3 regions of the Paenibacillus sp. MZ03-122A genome follow, and region 3 is predicted to be linked to each of the others. Evidence: riboswitches for the same ligand, from Rfam matches in the RefSeq annotation. Region 3 holds a riboswitch; each other region holds the start of a gene.
The links. Region 3 has a riboswitch for cyclic di-AMP ahead of NLX74_RS00175 (hypothetical protein). Riboswitches for the same ligand answer to the same signal wherever they lie in the genome.

Region 1 (7,518 bases), on a different contig from region 3:
AATATTTAATAGTAAATATATCATCTTCGTACGTATTTGTACAACAATTACCACTATAATAAGAAAAAAATATCTAAAATCAGGTCAAAAGTCGTACTGCATACACATCTTTACAAAACCCTCTTAATCCATTGTAAATCCGTGGCACTTTGGCTTCCTTCGATACCAGTCCGAACACTGTAGGTCCACTACCTGACATCAGCACACCATCTGCTCCTAAGCGGATCATGGAGCTTTTAAGATGCTCTACCTCTGGATACAGCTTTAGTGTTACATCCTCAAGTACATTCCCCAGCGCGTTGCATACATCGGTAAATGAAGCGTTATGGATCGCATGCTCCATCTGGCGGGCAGACGGGTGGTGCGCAATCTGATCTGCTTTGACACGACCATACACTTCAGCCGTCGATACATTAATCGGCGGCTTCGCAAGGATCACCCAGCATTGTGGCGGATTCGGAAGTGGCTTGAGCAGTTCTCCGCGTCCACTTGCTAAAGCTGTACCCCCTGTAATACAGAAAGGTACATCTGAGCCCAGTTCCGCACCCAGTACCCTTAATTCGGCATCCGAAATACAAAGCTTCCATAGCTTGTTCAGTCCACGCAGCGCTGCGGCAGCATCACTACTTCCACCCGCCAACCCTGCCGCCACCGGGATATGCTTATCCAGATGAATGTGGACGCCCGTAGACACGTTATAACGTTCTTTGATCAGACGAGCAGCCTGAAAAGCCAAGTTCTTTTCATCCAATGGTATGTACCCGGCTTGACTTGAAATAATAATGGTATCACGCGGTAACTCAGACATCGTCAATCGGTCAGACAGATCGACCATGGTCATAATCATTTCGACCTCGTGATAACCATCGTCCCGCTTACGTAGAACATCAAGCATTAAATTGATTTTCGCCGGTGCTTTTTCATATATTTTCAAGGCGTTCACCCACCTTCAACTTTTCCCTCAAGACAGCTTAACATATTATATCAGACTCAGCGTGTCAAGTCATGAGGTTCAAAAAAGCGGAGATGACCCGGTCTAATCCCGGATATCCCCGCTTTTCATCAGCACCACCGATAGCTACGATTTGCGGGAAGCTGCCTGCTCGGCAAGTTGGATAGCCCGCTTGACCATATTGCCCGCATCCTTGGCTTTAATGCCTCCCCAGCCTTCTTCCTTGACCGTGTCGTAAAATCCAAGATCTTTGGCCAGCTCGTACTTTAGCTCCTCCGACATGACACTCCGTCTTCTTCGGCTCATACATACGCCTCCTTCAGCAATGGAATAAGGAAGATCATTCCCGGCTTAGTATGTGCAGAGATGTCATGCTTCATCCTGCTCTGTATATACAAAACGGCCCCGTCATTTGAAATGACGAAGCCGTCGTTAAACCTGCAAAGCTGGTATAAATCACGAAATCAATTAAGGTGTTTCAAAATATTCGACTACACTTGTATGGGAGTCGGGATCATATACGCTGACTTCTACCGACTCGGTAAGAATGTCAGCATAGCTGTAGGAGACACGTTTAAACGTCTGTTGCTCCTGATCCAGCTTGACGATAAAAACAGAAGGGTACGTTTCTTCCAAGACACCAGTTCGTTCGACGGTCTTACGGCGTCCGCCGTTAGCCCGCAGCAAAATTTTTTGCCCTACATGTGCGTCGAGACTGCGTTTGATTTCCAACAGCGTATTTTTAGCCATTGCCTAACGACCACCTCTTTCCTTGTCCATTATAACGAATTTTAGAGGGATTGTCAAATCAAGCTAAATATTATAACAACACGAAAAATAAGTTGTCAATTTAATTTTTTGCGAACAGGAATAATTTATATAAAAAATGACAAAAAGCCTCTGAAAGCAGAGGCTTTTTGCTCAGGTTAGTCCTATTGGCACATTTGAATCCTAGATTGCGGAAGGCGTTACTTTAAGCGTTGATAAATTTTCAAGCTTCGGCAGGCCGATGCGATAGCTTCCCCTAGTTTCAATTCCACCCACTCCGCGACTGCCACTGATTGTCTGGTGAAACAGGTCCCCCATGTTGACCGTATCACGGATCGAAGTAAAGGCCGCCTTGGCAGCCACGTAAACGGGGTCCAGCGCGTGAATCAGGATACGCCCTGGTGAGCTGGCGAAGTTCGCTCCCGCACGTAGCAGCGCCTCAAAATGGGACTGGCACGCTCCCGCTACAATCGTCAGGGAATCCAGATGACGTTCATATTGCCTTGCTACCTGAATTGCCGCCACAAAATTTTGCGAATTTTTATAACTTTTCAAGCTGTACAAATCGTAAGGCTGTGGCTGCTTCAGTACACCGTCATGTCCAGTAATGACTACGATATCCGGGCGGATACGAGGAAGCAGTCGGTACAACGTGTCCGCCATTGCCGATTCGTGAACGTGATGTCCCTCTGCAGGAACACGGAGCTGTTCATATAAACTGAGACATTTTTTCAGATAGCTGGGATCTCCATCCAGGTGAAGAACCTTTCCCGGCATTTCAAAATACGTTGACTCGACCGGATCACTCCAGTCCCCTACCAGAGCTGCCTGACTACGAGCAGCTTGCTGCTGGCGTGCCCGTTGCAACAGATTAAGAGACTCACCAGCCTTAATGTGGGCCTGCTGAGTCTTACCGCTAATCTGGTCTGCAGGCACTCTGACCAGATCGTTCACCGGGGAATCAGCCAGCAGCCGAAATTCTATTCCCTTAATGATCGCTTTATCCCGCTGGATGTCCTCAACACGAAACGTGACATCTCCGCCGTACGATTTCCGAACGACCAAGTCTCCTAAACTCATCACACTGTATCACCCCTCCTATATCGTATGGGTGAATGCACAGTTTGGTTCCAGCTTAGGATATACCTGCCTCCAACAGCACAGCGCTGAGACGCGCAAATTCCTCAATACTTAGCGTTTCTCCTCGACGGGAGGGTTCAATACCAGCTTGTTGCAACAGCGGCTCCAGCGTGTCCCTGTTCTCTTTGGTGAAGAAACGGCTTTTCAAGTTATTGGAAATGGTTTTACGACGCTGAGCAAAAGCAGCATGAACCACTTCAAAGAAGTGCTTCTCATCCACCACTTCCACCGGAGGGGCTTCCCGTACACGCAGCCGGATGACTGCAGACTCCACATTTGGCTGGGGAATAAATACTGTATTCGGCACAATGCAGACTAATTCAGGTTCGCTGTAATATTGCACTGCAATGCTCAGACTGCCGTAATCCTTCGTTCCAGGAGACGCAGCCATGCGCTCAGCCACTTCTTTTTGGATCATAACGACGATATTCTCCAGAGGGAGCTTGTCCTCCAGCAGCCTCATCAGAATCGGTGTAGTAACATAGTACGGCAGATTAGCCACGACACTTACTTTACTCACGTCTGCAAAATCGGCTGCGAACACCTCACGTAAATCCAGCTTCAGCACGTCTCCATGACGTACCTTCACATGCTCGTAAGGGGCCAACACCTCTTCGAGAATTGGCAGCAGCCGCTGGTCAATCTCGACAGCGGTAACTGCCTTAGCCGATTGCGCCAGCTTCTCGGTCAAAGCGCCAATCCCAGGACCGATCTCAAGTGCACCCTTCGTCTCATCCAATCCGGCAGCATTTACAATCTTATTGAGAATATTTTGATCAATCAGGAAATTTTGTCCCAAACTCTTTTTGAACGAAAAACCGTGCCGTTGAATAATTTCCTTCGTACGCCGCGGTGTTGCTATATCTTGAATCCCTGCCATACGGACATCACAATCCTTCACTTTCAATTTGTGCCAGTGCCCCGGCAAATTCCTCGCGGCTGATCTGAAATACAGACAGCCGTTTATGTAGCTGCTTTCCGTTACAATAACCAATACCCAGCACATTCCCTAAGGCCATACGGCGTGCAGCAGCATTGGGATGGGTGATGAGTCCAGCATCAATCAGGTCCGCCCACTCAATCAGCGGGTCGGCGCCTTCCACTGTCGTATGAACCCGTGCAAGAGCGTGTCTGATCGCATCTGGTGAGGCATTCTCCACGCCAATATCTCCTTTACGCGTCGCTTCTGCCTCGGGTATAAAGGCCTGCTTGCAGCCGGGTACCTTGGAAGCGATAATCTTACGGATGCGCTCCCCTGCATGATCGGGATCGGTTAAAATAATGACCCCCCGCCGCTCCTGCGCCAATGCAATTTTACGCAGCGTCATTTTATTAATGGCGGAGCCGCCAGTTTCTATCGTATCCGCTTCAACAGCGCGGCGAATGGCCACCGTATCATCCCGGCCCTCTACCACGATCACTTCCTTGATCATTTGTGTTTCCCTCCACTGCTACACAGCAAGCTATATTTATCTTTCCCTGCTTTTGAAAACAAAATAAGAAGAGGATATCCTCTTCTTAGCATGGCATAACTATGTTGTTAATACTATCGCATTGCCCTCAACATACACAACCTGTTTTAGTTGATTTCAGGCTTTACCGGTCCGATAACATATACGGTTTTACCGTGCTTACGACCAAATTGGTTGGCTCGGCTCAAACTCTCATAATACACATCGATTTTGTGGCCTTTAATCGCGCCACCGGTATCCTCCGCACGACGGAAGCCCACCCCTTCGATATACACCCACCAGCCGATTGGAATTATACTCGGATCGACCGCGATGGTGCGTCCTTCCGTGACACGTGCGCCGGATGCAGTACGTGTACCGATACCTGGCTCCTGTGAGGAATACGCCGTCATGGAGACGTTTTGTAAAACTTTGCTATATTTAAAATTTACGCCTGCTTTACGGACAGCACTGCCCGAACTAACCGTCGTTGCCTTAACCGCATCATTGGGACCGACGGAAGCAGCAAGAACGACCGGTTTTTTCTTCGTTCCTACCGCAATGACCTTATCCACCCGGTTCTGTGCAACTTCCTTGTTAACCAGCTGTTTGGATACCAACTTTCCATCATGATATACCTTTTGAACGTGCTGGACGACCACACCCGATTTGCCGCTTTGAATGACCCGATTATCGCCTTTATAAAGACTCGGATCGGCCGTTTTGATGACCTGATAAGGCACCTGTTTTTTCTGTTCGACCTGCTGTTTCTTCACACGGACGATTTTTATGTCCATGTTAGACGAAACAGAGGCATCCAACGCAGGATAAACTTTATCCGTTGATGATAATTTATAGCCCGAGGTACGAATGGCACCTTCTACTGTATTTTCTGTTGTGTACAGCTTTTTCGTCTCATTGCCTGAAGATACTCTGACTTGATTGGCACGTTTAATGACTACGCGATCGCCATCCTGTATTGCTCCATTTAGCGGCATGGAAACTGTATCATGCGGCTGAAGTGAAATGGAATGCTCGCTCAGCAAATCTTGAAGCATGGATTCCCGGGTTTCTACCGCAGACGCCTTGCCATCGATGACAAAAAAGACTTGTTTTTTAGATTGCGTGTACATCAGAATTGAAATCATAATCGTTAGCGCGATTAGAAAAATAGCAACCAAAGCAGCCTGGCGCACATTCTCTTGCTTCCAACGCAATACGTAAGACATGCTGGATGAGCGTGACTCATGGGTATCCTTTTTTTGGAAAATGCCCATTTCCTCCGTCCTCCTTACATAGCCCGCCGTCTGGAGTAAGACATAGTTGAGATTTGACGTGACTATAACAGATTTTCTACAAGACAAGCCCAAACTACGACTGTCCTGCACCATGTACCCGTCTTCGCGGCATGCTGTCCTCCCCTGTTTAACCACAGTATGATGACAGATTTTCTTTTATTCACAACAAAAAAAGCCAGAGAAAGAGACTAGAGAGCTCTTTCGTGGCTTCCGGCATGTGTGAATATGCGGGAAAACTCATGCACGAGATGGCTTCTCTCTTGTTACGCTTACGGGGTTAGCTGTCGGGTTCGGACGTAGAGAGTCGCCCTAGCTTGGGTCAACCGCTCATGGCGGTCGCCTTCACATTCACCCCGAAGACCCAGAAAGAAATCGAAATACGGCTCCTCCACCTGTTCAATCCCATCCGGGAAAAGAATTTAGGTCGAGCCGGCTGGCGGAAGAGACGTTCCCTTCTTGCACATACGCCGGACGTACTGTAAGCCATATCGGTTCCCCCGTTCCCTGTAAAAGGGACTCAGCGAGACTGGTTCATGAAATGACTTGTTGATGTTTACATTCAAACAACAATTCACTGAAAAGATGATATCCTGTTTCTATGCATGTTGTAAAGCAGGTTTCAAGTACATTTTTTAAAATATTCGGTTAAAATATTGTAATATTCTCGAGTTTCCTGCAACAAATTCATGATTAGCTTCGTCTATCTCTTTATTTTGATCGATTTCTTCACTTTTTCATTGAATGTCAAATCGTTCCAGGGCATTTCGGGTCGTTATTGACACTAATTCCTCCACTGTAATCCCTTTGATTTGGGCTGCAGCCTCTGCTACCAGTCTCACATGTGCAGACTCATTTCGCTTCCCACGATACGGATGAGGTGTCAGATAGGGAGCATCAGTTTCAATGAGCAGACGGTCCAGCGGCACCTGTGCGAGCACCTCTTTTGGCTGCTTGGCATTTTTGAACGTTATTGGACCACCGAAGGAAAGGTGAAATCCCATATCCAGCACCATTTTGGCTGTCTCCCAGCTACCCGAAAAAGAGTGCATGACTCCACCAATCTCACTCGCTTTTTCCTCGCGCAAAATCTTAACAATATCTTCATGTGCATCCCGGTTATGAATAACAATGGGCATCTTGAGCTCACGAGCCAGACCAATTTGGTTTCGAAACACCCGATGCTGCACATCCTTCGGTGATGTATCCCAATAATAATCCAGACCGATCTCCCCGATGGCTACAACCTTCTTATGACTGCATAACGATGCAATCCATTCTAGATCGCCCTCCTGCATTGTAATCGCATCCTGCGGATGCCATCCAACTGCTGCATAAATAAAATCGTACGTCTCGGCCAATTCCATGGTGGATGGAATGGTCTCACGATTAAATCCGATATTGATCATCCGCGTTACTCCTGATTCGACAGCACGTGCTATAACTTCTTCACGATCTTCGTCAAATTGTGGCGCATCCAAGTGAGTATGGGTGTCGAATAAATCCAAGGTTTACATCTCCTTTTTTTACTTACATTTCTATATAGTTGTCTATTCTTTGACAAAATAATTCCTTATTTTGGCAGGTAACCTGTCTTTTACCGCGTTCAATTTATTCTGGGGAAAATACATATGATATTTTCCTCGGTGAATACCACTTATTGAGCGCACAATTTCCGAAACTTCGGATATTTCACTCACCTCGCCCTGACGTCCAAGCAGTAAAATCTGGTTGTCCGTCGAGCCACCCTGCCGAAACACATCATAAGGAAGATCTGTCGGAAAATCAATTTCAAAATCATATTCAGGGTGCAAACCAGCCTCTTTCAAAGCTTCTCGAATACTGTCAATGGTATCTGTATCCATATTTTCAATCTCTACATATTTATACAATCTACGGTCCATAAACCGGC
Region 2 (7,518 bases), on a different contig from region 3:
ATGACCCCAGCACGCACTAAAATCGTTTTATTGTCTACACTAGCCCTCGGTCTCCTCGCAGGGACGTTATGGTTTGCCTGGCAGCCCCAACCGCAATCCGACCCGCAGTCCATAGGCCAACCACTATACGGCTCCCTGTCTGAGTCTGCGCTTGCCCCAAATATGGGCAAGCCTCTAGGGGCAAACATCCTGCCTGACCTGCCCAAGAACCCTCCACAGCCCGCTACAGAAATCCTCAGCAAGAGGGTGGTAGAGTACCACATTGATGTGTCTCTGGAAAAAGGACAGGTTTTGCGAGGCACTGAGACACTGACCTGGAAGCATCCGGGCAAGAAAACCGTGAATGATCTGTATCTTCATCTATACCCGAATGCCTTCTCTTCCATGGAAACTACCTTTATGAAGGAATCCGGTGGAAAGCTGCGCGGAGACACCATGCCCAAAGACGGCTTTGGCTCCATGACGCTGACTGAACTAAAAACAGAAGACGGTTTATCTCTCATGCACCGCATCCAATATGTGCAGCCAGATGACGGTAACGCAGGCGACCGTTCGCTCGTGAAGGTGCGTCTACCCAAGCCGGTACGAGGTGGCGAAGAAATCACATTATATATGAAGTTTGAGGTAAAACTGCCCGCCATCTTCGCTCGTATGGGTGCGACAGATGATTTTGTAATGGCAGGGCAATGGTTCCCGAAGCTCAGCGTCTACGAGACTGAAGGACAGCGTGGACGCGCCGAGGAGGGCTGGAACCTCCACCAGTATCATGGTAACTCCGAGTTTTATGCCGATTTTGGAATTTACAGCGTACGGATTCGGGTGCCTGAAACTCATATCGTAGCAGCGACCGGATTTCCCACCCGTGGTGCCGTCCGACAGAACGGCCAAAAAATATATCAATTTTATGCCGATGATGTACACGATTTTGCCTGGTCCGCTTCACCCAACTTTGTAACCGTAGAAGAACCCTTTTCTTCTGCTGAAGTCCCTGGTGTCAAAATCAAGCTCTACCTTGACCCGTCGCACAAGGAGCTCAAAGGGCGCTATATGAGCGCAGCGAAGGCCGCCCTTTCGTACTACAGCAAATGGTACGGGCCTTATCCATATTCCACCCTATCCATCGTGGTTCCACCCAAATCAGGCAATGGAGCCGGCGGTATGGAGTATCCGACACTCATCACGGCCGCTGCTGCGGGTAATCTGAATCCTGGCTATAGTCTGGAACGGACATTAGTTCATGAGATTGGACATCAATATTTCTACGGAATGGTAGCCAATAATGAATTTGAGGAGCCGTGGCTGGATGAAGGCTTCACCTCCTATGCAGAGGAGCGGCTTATGGAGCAAGAATATGGGCTTACCCCCAACCTGCCATTACAATCGGGACAGGTAGCTTCCCCACAGCCGCTAAACCGTGAGTCATGGAAGTATGGCTCAGCTGCTGAGTATGCGCAAAATGCCTACTCTCGAGGCAAGCTGGTACTACGGGGCATTGAACGTCAGGTGGGTATGAAAAAAATGGATCGCATTATGCGGACCTACGTCCAGACGTACCGATTTAAGCATCCGTCCTCAATGGATTTTCAACGTATCGTGGAGAGAGTCACCGGACGCTCATGGAGCCACTATTTTGAACAGTATGTATATGACGGCCAGATGGCGGACTTTTCAGTGGATCACATCACAAACCACAAGCTGGAGAATGGATATGAAGCAGTCGTGACGGTCAGCAAAAAAGGGGCGGATTATCCCAAGATCCCTGTCCAATTTACCTTCAAGGATGGTACCACGATATTCAAGGCTTGGGACGGCGCGGGCAAAAGCACAACTTTTCGGATCAAAAGTACTTCTCCCGTTTCCTATGTAACCCTTGATCCCCTATATACCATTGCACTGGAGAACAAGCATATTAACAATAGCCTAAAGGCCGAATTGGACGAAAAGCAACAAACCCGTTGGAGTGTTAGTGTAACCAAGCTGTTGGAGACACTGCTTGGAAGTCTGTCATGGTGAGGTGTCTATAGATGCGGACTGTTATAAAAGAGGGCTGGGCGCTGGTGCGCATACGATTCTATATCGTTATCATTTTATTTCTGTATCGACTACTGTGGGGGGTGTTTCTCTATCGGCTGGTGCAGTCTGCCGTTATCCCGCTATTGCTCCGTTATCCTGATCAGGGTCAAAACGAACTGGGACAGACCTTATTTTGGATGGAGAGTCAGATTGCTCTGATGGACAGCCGGGAAGTACATGTGTATTTGTGGATACTACTAGGGGCGACTGTACTACGCATACTGATCACTCCCTTCATTAGAGCCGGAATATATCAAAGTCTGCATACCGATGCGACTGAACCGCAAAGCCTGTCCTTTTTCAAGGGTATGAAACGCCATGGCATGTCGTCGCTGTTGTATTACACCATCGAGTTGGGACTGCTGCTGCTTCCCGCCTTTTGGGTAGTACCGAGACTCTACCCTATTGTAGCAGGAGCACTTCAATCTTCCTCTTATCTGCTGCATTTATTGCCCTATGTCATTGGATGGATGGCATACGGATGGTTCATTCGGCAGTGCATCCTGTATATGCAACTGGGTACTGTCGGTGGTCACGCCATACTATCGTCCCTGCTCGCCTTCTTTCGCCAGCTCCTCCCAGCTGTCGGTATATCCCTTTTGCTCGGTGCTTGTGTGCTGCTGGTCTTCGGTCTATTTGGCACCGTGGCGATGATTTGGACTGGCATGCTGGCGCTCATTCTCCAGCAATCGTATCATTTTGTTACTAGTCTGGTCAGGCTGTGGCATATCAGTTCGCAGTACAGACTATGGCATACCGATATCTCTAGTAGAAGCTAAGCCCTGCCTTTATGTTTTTTACTTCATTTCCGTCTGTCGAAAAACATGATTCATACCCGCGCAAACGACACATAACTGAATACTGTTAACAAGATCTGTTCCTGGGACATTAGGAGCAGATTTTTTTTGTAACTTTTTGCAATGAAACATTTGCCAAAGCCAGCCGTCTTTGTTACAATAATCGCAGTGAACTGATAGTAACAACTTTGTAATCTTTATTGTAACCTTTATCTCAAAAATAACGTTATTGTGAATACTGCTCTCCAAGGTGCACATCTTAAGTTAAGCCTAATTCCTGGCACCTAGGAAGCGGGGGAACCAGTTTGGGTGAATTGATCTCGCAACAGAGTGGTCATAGGGGAACCTTCTACCGAATCCTTAAGCTAACCTCGCAGGCATTGGAAGGGGTATATTTTTTTTGAAGAAGAAGCTAACGATCGCAGCTATGGGTCTTGCCATTGCCTTTACATCTTTTACATTCGGTGGCGGCAGTGCATATGCAGACTCTAAGATGGACCAGGTCATCCAAGATGCCAAAGGAACGAACTACAGAAGCGGAGGCACTACACTCGAGGGATTCGATTGCTCCGGCTTCACAATGTACGTATACAACAAACTGGGAATTAAACTTCCGCATCAATCTGGATCACAATTCAAAATGGGATCTTCTGTATCCCGAGATGAAATGAGACCTGGGGACCTGGTGTTCTTCAACACCACAGGAAGAGGCATTTCCCATGTAGGTATCTTCGTAGGTGAAGGGAAATTTGCCCACTCCTCGACTTCACGTGGTGTAGTAGTTAGCTCACTGAACGAAAATTATTACGCTAACCGCTATGTTGGTGCAAAAAGAATTATGAGCACAGACGCTTACCATTCTGTAGCTTCAGACATTCCTGATGACGATAACGTAGAATAACTAACGCACAGCAAGCTAACCCTAGCCGCAATTTGATTCTGGCCGGAATCGAATTGCGGTTTTTTATGTCCACAACATCAGCAATTATTATCTTTACTGACGAACTGAGACCTCAAAAGGTTTCAATTGTAGCGAACATCGTCGGTTTTACCGTCACCGCTGGGGGAGCATATGAGCAGTAATTCCTTCTTATTGAATGTATACCCGACTTAGGTATGAAATAAACACGCTTGCCATTCCTCTGCAACTTGTCTACAATCTGTTGTTAATGATTGAAGTACCTGTGTAAAAGGAGGATGGAACACATGCCGGCCTCAATATCCAACTATCGGATCGTACCGATGGACGAGCATCAAGCGGCTGCAATCTGTGAGTGGCAATATGATCCACCTTATAACATATACGGTTGGCTCCCCTGGGAACAAATGAAGGCGCTTGAAGTCGAATTTGGAAGTCCCACGCTTCGCCAAGAGCAATATGTTGCCGTACTGGATAAAGAGAACAAACTGACGGGATTTGCTCAATATTTTCCTATGATCGGTGTGACCCGGCTAGGTCTTGGAATGCATCCTGACAGATGCGGACATGGCAAAGGCTCTGATTTTGTCCGTGCCATTGCAGAGGAAGCTCAACGACGCAACCCGAAGAATGAAATTGATCTAGAGGTGCTCACTTGGAATGGGCGCGCTATCCGGGCCTACAAGGCGGCTGGATTTGAGCTTACAGATACCTATGAACGCCAGACTCCTGATGGCAAAAAACCATTTTATTGTATGGTATATCGTCCCGAGCACCCAACCCAGATTCTATGATAAAAGCGCCTTCGGCATACAACCACGATGTTGTATAGCGAAGGCGCTTCTATCATCATACGACAGATCATTACAAGCTCAATGACTGCTGCGCATTTTTTCAAAAGCTTCATTATATTGTTGGGCTTCCTTAATATCCACGGCCATAATACCGCCGTCGTCCCAAGAGGTCAAACGCAGAGTCACGGTCTTATAATCAATCGTAATAAATGGATGATGATTGAATGCTTCAGATATAGCGGCAACTTCATCCACAAATGCAATCCCTTTCATAAAACTGGAAAAATTATATTTTCGGACGATCCAACGTCCTTCCTCCAGTTCCCAGCCCTCCAGTTTCTCCAGATGTGCTTCAATCTCTTCTTGTGTAAAAGGCATGTTACGAACTCCTCCCCGTTTATACGGAAGCCTTTCGACCGCTTAAATACGGCCAAAACTACGATATATTGGTGTACATATTACCACGGCCCCGTTGATAAATCCATAAGACGGACCTCAAATCAAAGGGACTGACGTCAGCTCCTCGTCCCCAATAAGTACATAGATGCGATGCTGCTCCGGCTCATAGATCACAACGCCACTCCCTACAGTGATTGTGGGCTCTGTACCCAGTGCATAAAATAAGTCTTCTGCCAAAGCTTCATTGACTTCCTGACGTCCCGCCGGATCCAGCCTGTCCCAATCTTCTGCTTCCATCTCAAAAAATTCATAGCTATCTGGGATGCGCCCCACAGCCTCTGTCAAATCGTTCAAAATTTGTTCATACTCACGCCCATGCTTTACTCCCATGCCATTTCCTCCAATGGTTCCGCCATTCAATACATAATCACCTTATTATACCGGAAATTCGCACTTAACAAAAAAGAGAGTTTTGTCGATAAATACTATAATCCGTCTTGTAATGACGCGCTTGGGGCAAGGACGACCCCGGCGGCATGAAAGGATTCAAAATCTATTCTCATGGATGAGGTGTATCATGCAAATTTCAACCATTATCGGACTTGTGCTCGGGATTGTGTCACTGGTCGTCGGGATGATCTTAAAAGGCGCTCCGGTCGTCAATTTGGTCAATAATCCCGCTGCTTACATGATTATTTTCGTCGGAACGGCAGCGAGTATATTTATGGCCTTCCCGATGGCAGAAATCAAACGGATTCCGAAGCTGTTCAAGGTTATTTTCACCGAACAAAAACTGTTAGACCGCAAAGAGCTCATCGGTACGTTTACCGAGTGGGCATCCATTACCCGTCGTGAAGGTCTGCTCGCCTTGGAATCCAAGGTAGAAGAAATCGACGATCCCTTTATGCGTGGCGGCATGCGAATGATTATTGACGGCAATGATCAGGAATTCGTACGGGACGTTCTGATGGAGGATATCAATGCTACCGAGGATCGACATCGCTCTGGCGCACTGATCTTCTCCCAAGCCGGTATGTACGCTCCAACGCTCGGGGTACTCGGTGCGGTTGTAGGTCTGATCGCAGCTCTGGCTGACCTTAGTGACATGGAAAAGCTCTCTCATGCCATTGCAGCAGCCTTCATTGCGACGTTGCTCGGTATTTTTACAGGTTATGTTCTATGGCATCCGATGTCCAACAAGCTGAAACGGTTATCCAAAAAAGAAGTGGAGCTTAAATTAATGATGGTCGAAGGTCTGCTTTCCATTCAATCGGGGATATCGACAATTGCCATCAGTCAGAAACTGACGATCTTCCTGACTCCGACCGAACGGGCTACATTGACCCAGAAGGATGGCGATTCCAGTGAGTAAAAAGAGACATGAACCGCATGAAGAGCATGCTGACGAAAGCTGGCTGTTGCCATATTCCGACTTAATGACCCTTCTGTTGGCTCTTTTCATTGTCTTATTCGGTATGAGCTCGCTCGACGCCAAAAAATTTGAAACTATGGCTCAATCCCTGAGTTCAGCTTTTAGTGGGGGCACTGGCGTGCTGGATCACTCGGCCGCGAATCCGTCGTCACAATCCATGGATATGGGCAAAAATAAAGAACAAGTATCACAACCCTTAAAATCGAAAGCTACTTCTACCTCTGAACTGCAAAAACAGCTTGCCCAGCGGGAAGAAGAAGATTTAAAAAAGCTTAAAAAACAGATGGATCAATATATTCAAAATAACGGCCTGTCACCTCTGCTGAATACCAAGCTGAACCAATCCCAGCTGATGATCACCATTAGTGATAATGCCCTGTTTTCATCCGGGCAAGCCGAAGTAAAACCGGGAGCGAGAAAGCTGGCCAAGTCTATTTCTAGTATGCTCCAGCAGTTCCCTGGCTATGATGTTATCGTATCGGGTCATACGGATAATGTACCGATCTCCAACAGCCAGTTCCCGTCCAACTTTGATTTGAGCGCCCAGCGCTCTCTGAATTTCTTGCGTATCTTGTTGCTCAATCCAGATCTCGATCCAACCAAGTTTGTATCCATCGGTTATGGCGAGTATCGTCCATTGGCAAGCAATCAAGATGGCCAAGGACGCTCCAAAAACCGTCGTGTTGAAATATCTGTTCTCCGCAAATATCAGAACGGGACACAAGTCATCAGTCCTACCTCAAGCTCGAATGAAGGTTGATTATGCATATGTTATATGAACAAAGGCACCGCCGCATTTTTATGCAGCTGGTGCCTCTTTGTTTAGTGCTTCCTATAATCTGGACTTGTCAGATACGAGGATCATACGCTGTAGGCTATACAAAGCCCCTCTGGCATTAGCTAAGCGTATAATCGAGCATCTGGCCAAGCTCCTGCTTCTCAGCCTCTGTCAGATCACGCCAGGCACCTTTCTGAAGGGACCCCAACCGAATATTCATGATTCGCAGCCGTTGCAGTTTTTTTACTTCATAACCGAAGGCAGCACACATACGCCGGATCTGACGATTTTTCCCTTCAGTCAGGATAATACGGAATACATACTCA
Region 3 (7,518 bases):
TCGGATCGCAGAGTCGTGAATGTGGCGATTACACAAGAAGGCGATGCTTTTTGTGAACAGGTATTTCATACCTTCTCCAATAAAATTCAAGAAAGACTGGTGTATCTGCCAGAAGAAGATTTATTGCATCTGAGTGAAACTTTGAATGAATTGAAGCATATCTTACTTAAAATCGACAACGCTGCTACGTGATTGGCGTAAGTGAACTGGCTTAAAGACCGCCCTTTCTTCGGAAAACAGGCGGTTTTTGTTGCGTGTTGTGGTATAATGGAAACCAACATACATAATTCGGTAATTTTAGCATACGTGATCTTTGAAATGGGAACAGAGAACATGATATCGTTATTTGAGAGCCTGCTAGGGAGGAAGGAACTTCTATGCAATCTATTTACCATCGCATTGAGGAACTCATCAAGGAACGGGGAATGACGAAAAAGGCGTTCTGCCAGCAGTTAGGCATTAGTACAGGGAACTTCGGGGATTGGAAAAGAGGAAAAACGACGCCGGGCACGAATAAACTCATTGAAATCGCTTCTTTTTTTGATGCCAGTCTGGATTGGATTATGCTGGGTCGAGATGTACAGGGTGAGGTGCTGAAGGAGTCGCAAGACCCTTATTTTTTTGACGCTTCAGGGCAACTGAATTGCCAGGGGGAACCGCTTAGTGAGACGGAAAGAAATTTTTTACTTGAGTATATTGAATTTACCCGCTTTCGTAAAGAGAAAAACCAGCGCAATTCTACTATGGGGTAATGGTTGCTTAGGATTTGATGAGGATTACTAATGAGTAAGGCTGAAAAATGAAAATTAATTCAGAAAAAGTTACTGTGTCGGAGGGGAAACATTTTGGGAGATCAAACTATTTATCAGCGGATTGAAGCTTTGATTAAGGATCGCGGAATGACCAAGAAGGCATTTTGTGAAAAACTTAAAATCAGTTCAGGGAATCTCGGTGATTGGAGAAGAGGTAAAACAACGCCGGGTACCGCCCATTTGATTCAGATTTCGGACTTTTTTAATGTATCGCTTGATTGGTTAATGAAAGGAATTAAGCCAGGGGAAGGCGTACTTCAGGAGCAGAAGGCTGCTTATTTTTTTGGAGTGATGGGGCCACTGAATTGCCAGGCAGAAGATCTTGAGACGGAAGAACAGAATTTTATTTTAGAATATGTTGAATTTGCGAAATACCGTAAGCAAAAAAGTGACAAGGATAAAACAAAGCCGGAATAATTTTTTGGCTAAAGATCGTCTGGGTTGAAAACCCGTAAACGAACTGGAGGGGTTCGCTTTACGGGTTTATTTGGTTTCTTGGTGATATGGAATGACCTATATGTAACTGGAATGCTTGTTGGATTTAGAGTGGCGGTGCCTCCTTATAATCGTTATCGTCGATGTTCAGAATTGCAGCAACTTGTTTTCTGTACCTTTGTGCTTTGCGGGTGCCGTGAATCAGATTGGACAAGCGTGAAGGCGGAATGTTGTGTGTCTCACAAAATGTTTTCTGATCCAGTCGAAGTTCGACAAGCCGTTGTTTGATGGCCCACCCGAAGGAGGTGACAGGCATTTTGTTGTTCAAGAGAAATCGCCCCTTACGGATTCTTGCGGAATAATTGGTGTGTTATAATAATCATCAGTAAACATGTTAGAATTAACCATCTAAAACTATGATACACTTTTATACGTGTTTTTACAATCGTAAATACGTTATTTTGTTGAATTAATTACTTAATTAAGTGCTAGGTGGTTCTGATAACCCGTCTAGAGTCTACTAATAGTGTGAATTTCGATTATATGTGGATAAAAAACACTCTGCCACCTGAGGAAAGGGGCAGAGTGTTTTTGGTGTTGCTGCCACATTAGCGAAACGACGCATCAGGGGGATGCTGGAAGGCGTTTGAATAGACCTGAGGGGGAAAACAGTCTAGGCTCATCCAATTGGCTATTATGGCTCATATAAAGCGGTAGAGTGATGTAGGAGTTGTACCAATGTCTGTGAAGAAGGCGACGCTGAAATGCAGTTGGCTCAGGTTTGTTAAGCTTCTTCCATGCGGAGAGCAGCTCGCTGGTCATACGCTCCATAAAAGGGTTCTTTTCCTCATAAGGAGGATTGAGTAGTTTGAAGGCATCTTCCACGCAGAAGGACACCGCTGCGCCAAGATAGCCGTGAACGGTCTGTTCTACATCGTTTCCGAGGAGGAAGTTAATCCAGGTGTGAACGGTAGCGAGTGTGCCAATTGCATTGTATTGAATGAGTATGGATTCCAACTGGTCAAATTCAAGCCAAGGATAAAGAGCCTTAGCGAGCTTAAGTAGACGCTGACCGGATAGACGCAACTCCTTCACATGCTGCAAGGAGGGACGTTGGGTATGCAGCATCTTATCAATAAGAGCGATTCGCCAACTGTCATTCTGCTGGATGGCGACATACAGACTGTTGATAGCCATGCCGTCAACGGTTGTAAATTGAGGATACAAATCATCCAGCATGTAATGTTCCAGGTCTTGTAGACTGTTCAAATGTCCGTTGCGGAATAGTTTCTCCAGTCCGTTAAAACGGGTGAAGCCACCAACAGGTAGGGAAGGGTCCAACAATAATGCATAGTTCAGCAAGCGGTTGCCTTTATGCAGGGCGGTTCGCCTCCTCGAAGTGAATCATTATGTTATATTATTTTACTCTTTACTTAGGGATAACGAAAAAATTCGAAATATATGTAATATATATTTACATTTTAGCGGCATTTGTGTCAAATTAAATATTATTATCGCTCATATATGTTATATAAAATAACATATAAAATAATTATTATATTTGTGTTTACAAATAGTCGATGAGAGAGTATAATAAATCTGTTGCCTCAATACATTATGATTTGCGGTCGTGGTGGAATGGCAGACACGCTATCTTGAGGGGGTAGTGGGCGTACGCCCGTGGAGGTTCGAGTCCTCTCGACCGCATTATATGCAAAACCTAGTTAAAAAAGCATCCTGACACGGTTTACGTGAAGGGATGCTTTTTTTGTTTTAATAACTGTGATAAAGAAGAATATCAGTTTTGCTGCAAAAGCTTCTCTATATCTCCCGCCAACTTATCTGGAGTGGTTTGCGGTGCATAGCGCTTAAATACGTTACCTTCTCGTGTAATTAAGAATTTAGTAAAATTCCATTTGATCGCTTTGGACCCTAGTACCCCCGGAGCTGTTTGGGTCAGGAAGCGAAATAAGGGGTGCGCTTGATCGCCATTGACATCTGTCTTGGCGAACATCGGAAAGGTAACACCATAATTGATCTGGCAAAACTCGGAAATCTCCTCGCTGGAACCTGGCTCTTGTTTGGCGAATTGGTTGCTGGGAAATCCCAAAATTTCGAGCCCCAGTTCATGGTACTGGTCATATAGCTCTTGTAACGCTTTGTATTGGGGGGTTAACCCGCATTTACTGGCTGTGTTCACAATAAGCAGAACATTCCCTTTATATGTGGATAACGGAATTGGTTTCCCTTGCAGGGTTTGCGCATCATATTCATAAACGGTCATAGTATCTCTCCTTATTCAATATTCAGCAATTAAATTGTAAGCAATTCAAAGTAAGGTTGCAAGTCTGGAAAAGCTGTATTAAGCCTTTAGCCGCTGTAAAATCGTATTTTGTTCAAAACAGTAAATCGCACTGCAAATGGAGCGAATTAAGGTGTTTCTTCTTATAAAAGCGGGTTCAATCGGTGTTTAGCTGGTACATATAGCGTATTTTCTTCTCTTTTTACAAAAAAAGGCCAAAAACGCTCTACCCTACGCCAATATTGACATGCTTGTCATTTTCGAAAAGGGATGAAAAACAGAGATTGAGTGAGCTGTGAGAAGCATAGTCGCATTGTAAGCGTTATTATTAATCTTCTATGCTCTAAAGGCCGATTTATAACCCCGCAGTTGAGCTTTACAGTCTTCCATGCGCGGGTGTATGATTCAAGACGTAATTTCAAATTAATTTGAATGAAGCAACAACGAAATGTCTATAGCGCTGAATTTTGCAGTTGCAAAAGCGGGGGAACCAATCGAGACTGTACGGCTTGCCGTGTGTCTCATGGGGTGAATTTTCCGGTCAAGTGCCAGAAATAGGGCGACTCTCACGTCCGAATCCGACAGCTAACCTCGTAAGCGTACAGGGAGAGGCAACAAACCGCCGTGTGCAGCCATGGTTTATTTTATCATGGATATGTAAGAAGCCGGAGGAAAGCCTTTTTCCTTCGGCTTCTTTTTGTTGTCTTTTTATACCGGGAGAGGAGCTACTGATGGAAGGTCGGTTAATTATTGTCACTGCACCGAATGAAGCGGGCAGAAGTTTTGTGAAATTGCTTATTTTCAAAAAATTGGCGTTTGCAGTTCTGACGAATAGCGCCCAGGAGGAACGACAGCTCAAAAAAATGGGTGTGGAGCACATTGTCCGCATCAATACCATGCAAGCGGGAAAATGGAATTTTCCAAAAAAAGAAATTGGTAGTGTGTATTTGTTCGAGAACAGCTTGAATCTGACTTGCCGTTTCCTGCAAATATGTCGGCCGCTAACATCGGAATCGATCTATGTTATTACGCACGGCTGTAATCCACAAGGAATTTATCGAGGATTGGGAGCGGACCATGTGATCTACACATTGAACGGAGAGGTGGGTTTTCTGCTGAACGGATAAGCACTTATAACATAGTTGTTTTATGATTTTATGATGAAATAGGAATGGCGATCTGAGGACCGATACGGAGGGTATGAACATGATGGATATATACATGCTGCTCGTCATGGCTGTGAGTTATGGAGTGATACTGCTGTTTGTACGCTGGTGTGATGCGCAGACCTCTAAAGGAGGACGAAGAGGATGATCGTTATACTTGGGCTTACGGCTATTGTGTTTATGTATTTAATCTACGCACTCCTGAACCCTGAAAAGTTCTAGTCACTGGTAGGGATAGAGCGGGCGGGAACAACAGATCATGAATATTAAGCATCATAGGTAGCAGGTCTGTTGTTCCAAACGCAGGAGCATTTTGGAGGAGGAATAGAGGATGGAGCTGCTTCAAATTGGAATTGTGATCGTTATATTGCTGCTCTTGGTAAAGCCAGTGGGCACCTATATGTATCATGTATTCTCGAATGAACCCAATCGGACGGATCGGATTTTTGGCGGAACAGAAAAGCTGATTTATAAGATAGTAGGATTGAAGAAGCTGGAGAGCATGCGTTGGACTACGTATGTTATGAGTTTCATTGCTACGAACGCCGTGCTTGTGGCAATCAGCTACTTGCTGTTGCGTTTACAGGGAATGCTTCCCGGTAATCCGGCTGGAAACAGTAATATGGAAGCATCACTAGCTTTTAATACGGTAATCAGCTTTATGACGAATACGAATCTCCAACATTATAGCGGAGAAAGCGGGCTTACGTATCTGACACAGATGGCGTTCGTCACGATGATGATGTTCACTTCGGCTGCTTCCGGTTTTGCGGTTGCTGCGGCTTTTATGAGAGGATTGACGCGGCGCGGTGAAGGAATGGGCAATTTCTTTCAAGATTTTATTAAAGCCATTATAAGAATTTTCCTGCCGCTGGCCTTTGTGCTTACGCTGGTGCTGGTTGGATTGAAGGTACCCCAGACGCTACAGCCTACGGCGGATCTTACGACGCTGAGCGGAACACAGCAGCAGATTTCTATGGGACCCATTGCTTCTCTGGAGTCCATCAAGCATTTGGGGACAAACGGGGGTGGTTATGCGGGAGCTAACTCTGCGCATCCTTTTGAAAATCCAAGTCCTTGGACGAACGTGCTGGAAATTTTGGCAATGTGGGTAATGCCGGCTTCGTTGCCGTATACCTTTGGATTGTTTGCCCGTAATCGTAAGCAGGGCTGGATTATTTTTAGCTCCATGATGGTATTGTTTCTTATTTTTCTATCCATTACGTACGTGTCTGAAAAGACAGGTAATCCGTTAATCCAGACACTGGGTGTGGATGCTTCTCAGGGAAGCATGGAAGGGAAAGAGGTTCGTTTCGGCATTGGACAATCGGCTTTATTCACTGCGGTCACAACAGCGGCAACGACAGGTTCGGTCAATAATATGCACGATACACTAACCCCACTGGGTGGCATGGCTGCTTTGGGAGAAATGATGCTAAACGTCATTTTTGGCGGCAAGGGTGTCGGACTGATGAATATGCTGATGTATGCGATTCTGGGTGTGTTTATATGCGGACTGATGGTCGGGAGAACTCCGGAATTTATGGGAAGGAAAATTGAAGGTAAGGAAATGAAGCTGATCGCGATTGCCATTTTGGTACATCCGTTTCTCATTCTCGCCCCAACTGCACTTGCATTTATGAGTCATTGGGGATACGATGCGGTCACTAACCCTGGCTATCACGGGTTGACTCAGGTGCTCTATGAATATGCGTCATCTGCCGCAAATAACGGTTCGGGATTTGAAGGTCTTTCGGATAACAACGTATTTTGGAACATGACAACGGGGATGGTTATGTTCTTCGGACGATATGTATCTATGATTGCATTGTTGGCTGTGGCGGCTTCGTTGAATGCCAAAGCACCGACTCCGGTGACGACGGGGACACTGCGCACGGATAACAAGTTATTTGGAGCCATTCTGATCGGGATCGTGCTGCTGATTGGTGCGTTGACCTTTTTACCCGTCATCGTATTGGGACCTATTGCTGAATTTTTGACCATGTGAAGAAGAAAATGAGAATGGATGAACGGGGTGTTTGATCATGAAGGAACAACGCAAACACATGCTGGACAGAGGCATCTTGAAGCATGCGATCAAGGATAGCTTTATAAAGTTAAATCCGATGATTATGATGAAAAATCCTGTCATGTTCGTCGTGGAGATCGGTACATTGGTCGTGCTGCTCATGTTACTGTTTCCCGGTTATTTTGGAACTGGCAAGGAAATGGGCTTTAACCTGACCGTGTTTGTTATTCTGTTGTTTACGTTGCTTTTTGCTAATTTTGCCGAAGCACTCGCGGAGGGGCGGGGTAAGGCACAAGCTGCCTCTTTAAAAAAATCCAAGCAGGATACACAAGCTAACAAGCTCATCGGAAATGACATTCAAGTGGTTAGCTCAACCGAATTGCGTAAGGGTGACGTGGTTATTGTCTCCCAAGGCGAAATGATTCCAAGCGATGGTGAGGTCATTGAAGGTCTGGCTTCGGTGGATGAATCTGCAATTACGGGAGAATCGGCTCCGGTCATCAAGGAATCTGGTGGTGATTTTTGCTCGGTAACCGGCGGGACGCGAGTAGTCAGTGACCGGATTAAGGTGCGAATTACGACAGAGCCAGGCGAGACATTTATTGATAAAATGATTTCGCTCGTGGAAGGCGCACAGCGGCAAAAGACGCCGAATGAGATTGCACTGAACACTTTGCTGATTAGCTTGACGATTATTTTTCTAATTGTGGTGGTTACACTAGCGCCGATTGCCCGTCATTTTAACATTGATTTGCCTGTCCCTGTGCTAATTTC

Region 1: another riboswitch for cyclic di-AMP. It lies ahead of NLX74_RS23065 (resuscitation-promoting factor); the one in region 3 lies ahead of NLX74_RS00175 (hypothetical protein).
Region 2: another riboswitch for cyclic di-AMP. It lies ahead of NLX74_RS25120 (C40 family peptidase); the one in region 3 lies ahead of NLX74_RS00175 (hypothetical protein).

Annotation. Positions count from the first base shown of each region.
Region 1 covers NZ_JANAVI010000017.1:76,823-84,340, forward strand. The annotation lists gene ispE (4-(cytidine 5'-diphospho)-2-C-methyl-D-erythritol kinase) at 80-934, opposite strand; gene NLX74_RS23040 (small, acid-soluble spore protein, alpha/beta type) at 1,079-1,258, opposite strand; gene veg (biofilm formation stimulator Veg) at 1,421-1,702, opposite strand; gene yabG (sporulation peptidase YabG) at 1,904-2,800, opposite strand; gene rsmA (16S rRNA (adenine(1518)-N(6)/adenine(1519)-N(6))-dimethyltransferase RsmA) at 2,856-3,740, opposite strand; gene rnmV (ribonuclease M5) at 3,748-4,293, opposite strand; gene NLX74_RS23065 (resuscitation-promoting factor) at 4,440-5,588, opposite strand; cyclic di-AMP (ydaO/yuaA leader) riboswitch at 5,860-6,142, opposite strand; gene NLX74_RS23070 (TatD family hydrolase) at 6,344-7,114, opposite strand; gene NLX74_RS23075 (HD domain-containing protein) at 7,157-7,518, opposite strand, start outside.
Region 2 covers NZ_JANAVI010000026.1:16,107-23,624, reverse strand. The annotation lists gene NLX74_RS25130 (M1 family metallopeptidase) at 1-2,013, shown strand; gene NLX74_RS25125 (hypothetical protein) at 2,025-2,852, shown strand; cyclic di-AMP (ydaO/yuaA leader) riboswitch at 3,128-3,265, shown strand; gene NLX74_RS25120 (C40 family peptidase) at 3,271-3,771, shown strand; gene NLX74_RS25115 (GNAT family N-acetyltransferase) at 4,077-4,583, shown strand; gene NLX74_RS25110 (4a-hydroxytetrahydrobiopterin dehydratase) at 4,662-4,961, opposite strand; gene NLX74_RS25105 (hypothetical protein) at 5,079-5,372, opposite strand; gene motA (flagellar motor stator protein MotA) at 5,560-6,354, shown strand; gene motB (flagellar motor protein MotB) at 6,347-7,174, shown strand; gene rluF (23S rRNA pseudouridine(2604) synthase RluF) at 7,311-7,518, opposite strand, start outside.
Region 3 covers NZ_JANAVI010000001.1:27,048-34,565, forward strand. The annotation lists gene NLX74_RS00140 (MarR family winged helix-turn-helix transcriptional regulator) at 1-192, shown strand, start outside; gene NLX74_RS00145 (helix-turn-helix domain-containing protein) at 378-752, shown strand; gene NLX74_RS00150 (helix-turn-helix domain-containing protein) at 846-1,229, shown strand; gene NLX74_RS00155 (Rha family transcriptional regulator) at 1,354-1,575, opposite strand; gene NLX74_RS00160 (urease accessory protein UreF) at 1,872-2,609, opposite strand; tRNA gene NLX74_RS00165 (tRNA-Leu) at 2,872-2,954, shown strand; gene NLX74_RS00170 (glutathione peroxidase) at 3,046-3,531, opposite strand; cyclic di-AMP (ydaO/yuaA leader) riboswitch at 3,998-4,165, shown strand; gene NLX74_RS00175 (hypothetical protein) at 4,281-4,676, shown strand; gene NLX74_RS25755 (potassium-transporting ATPase subunit F) at 4,860-4,937, shown strand; gene kdpA (potassium-transporting ATPase subunit KdpA) at 5,047-6,723, shown strand; gene kdpB (potassium-transporting ATPase subunit KdpB) at 6,761-7,518, shown strand, end outside.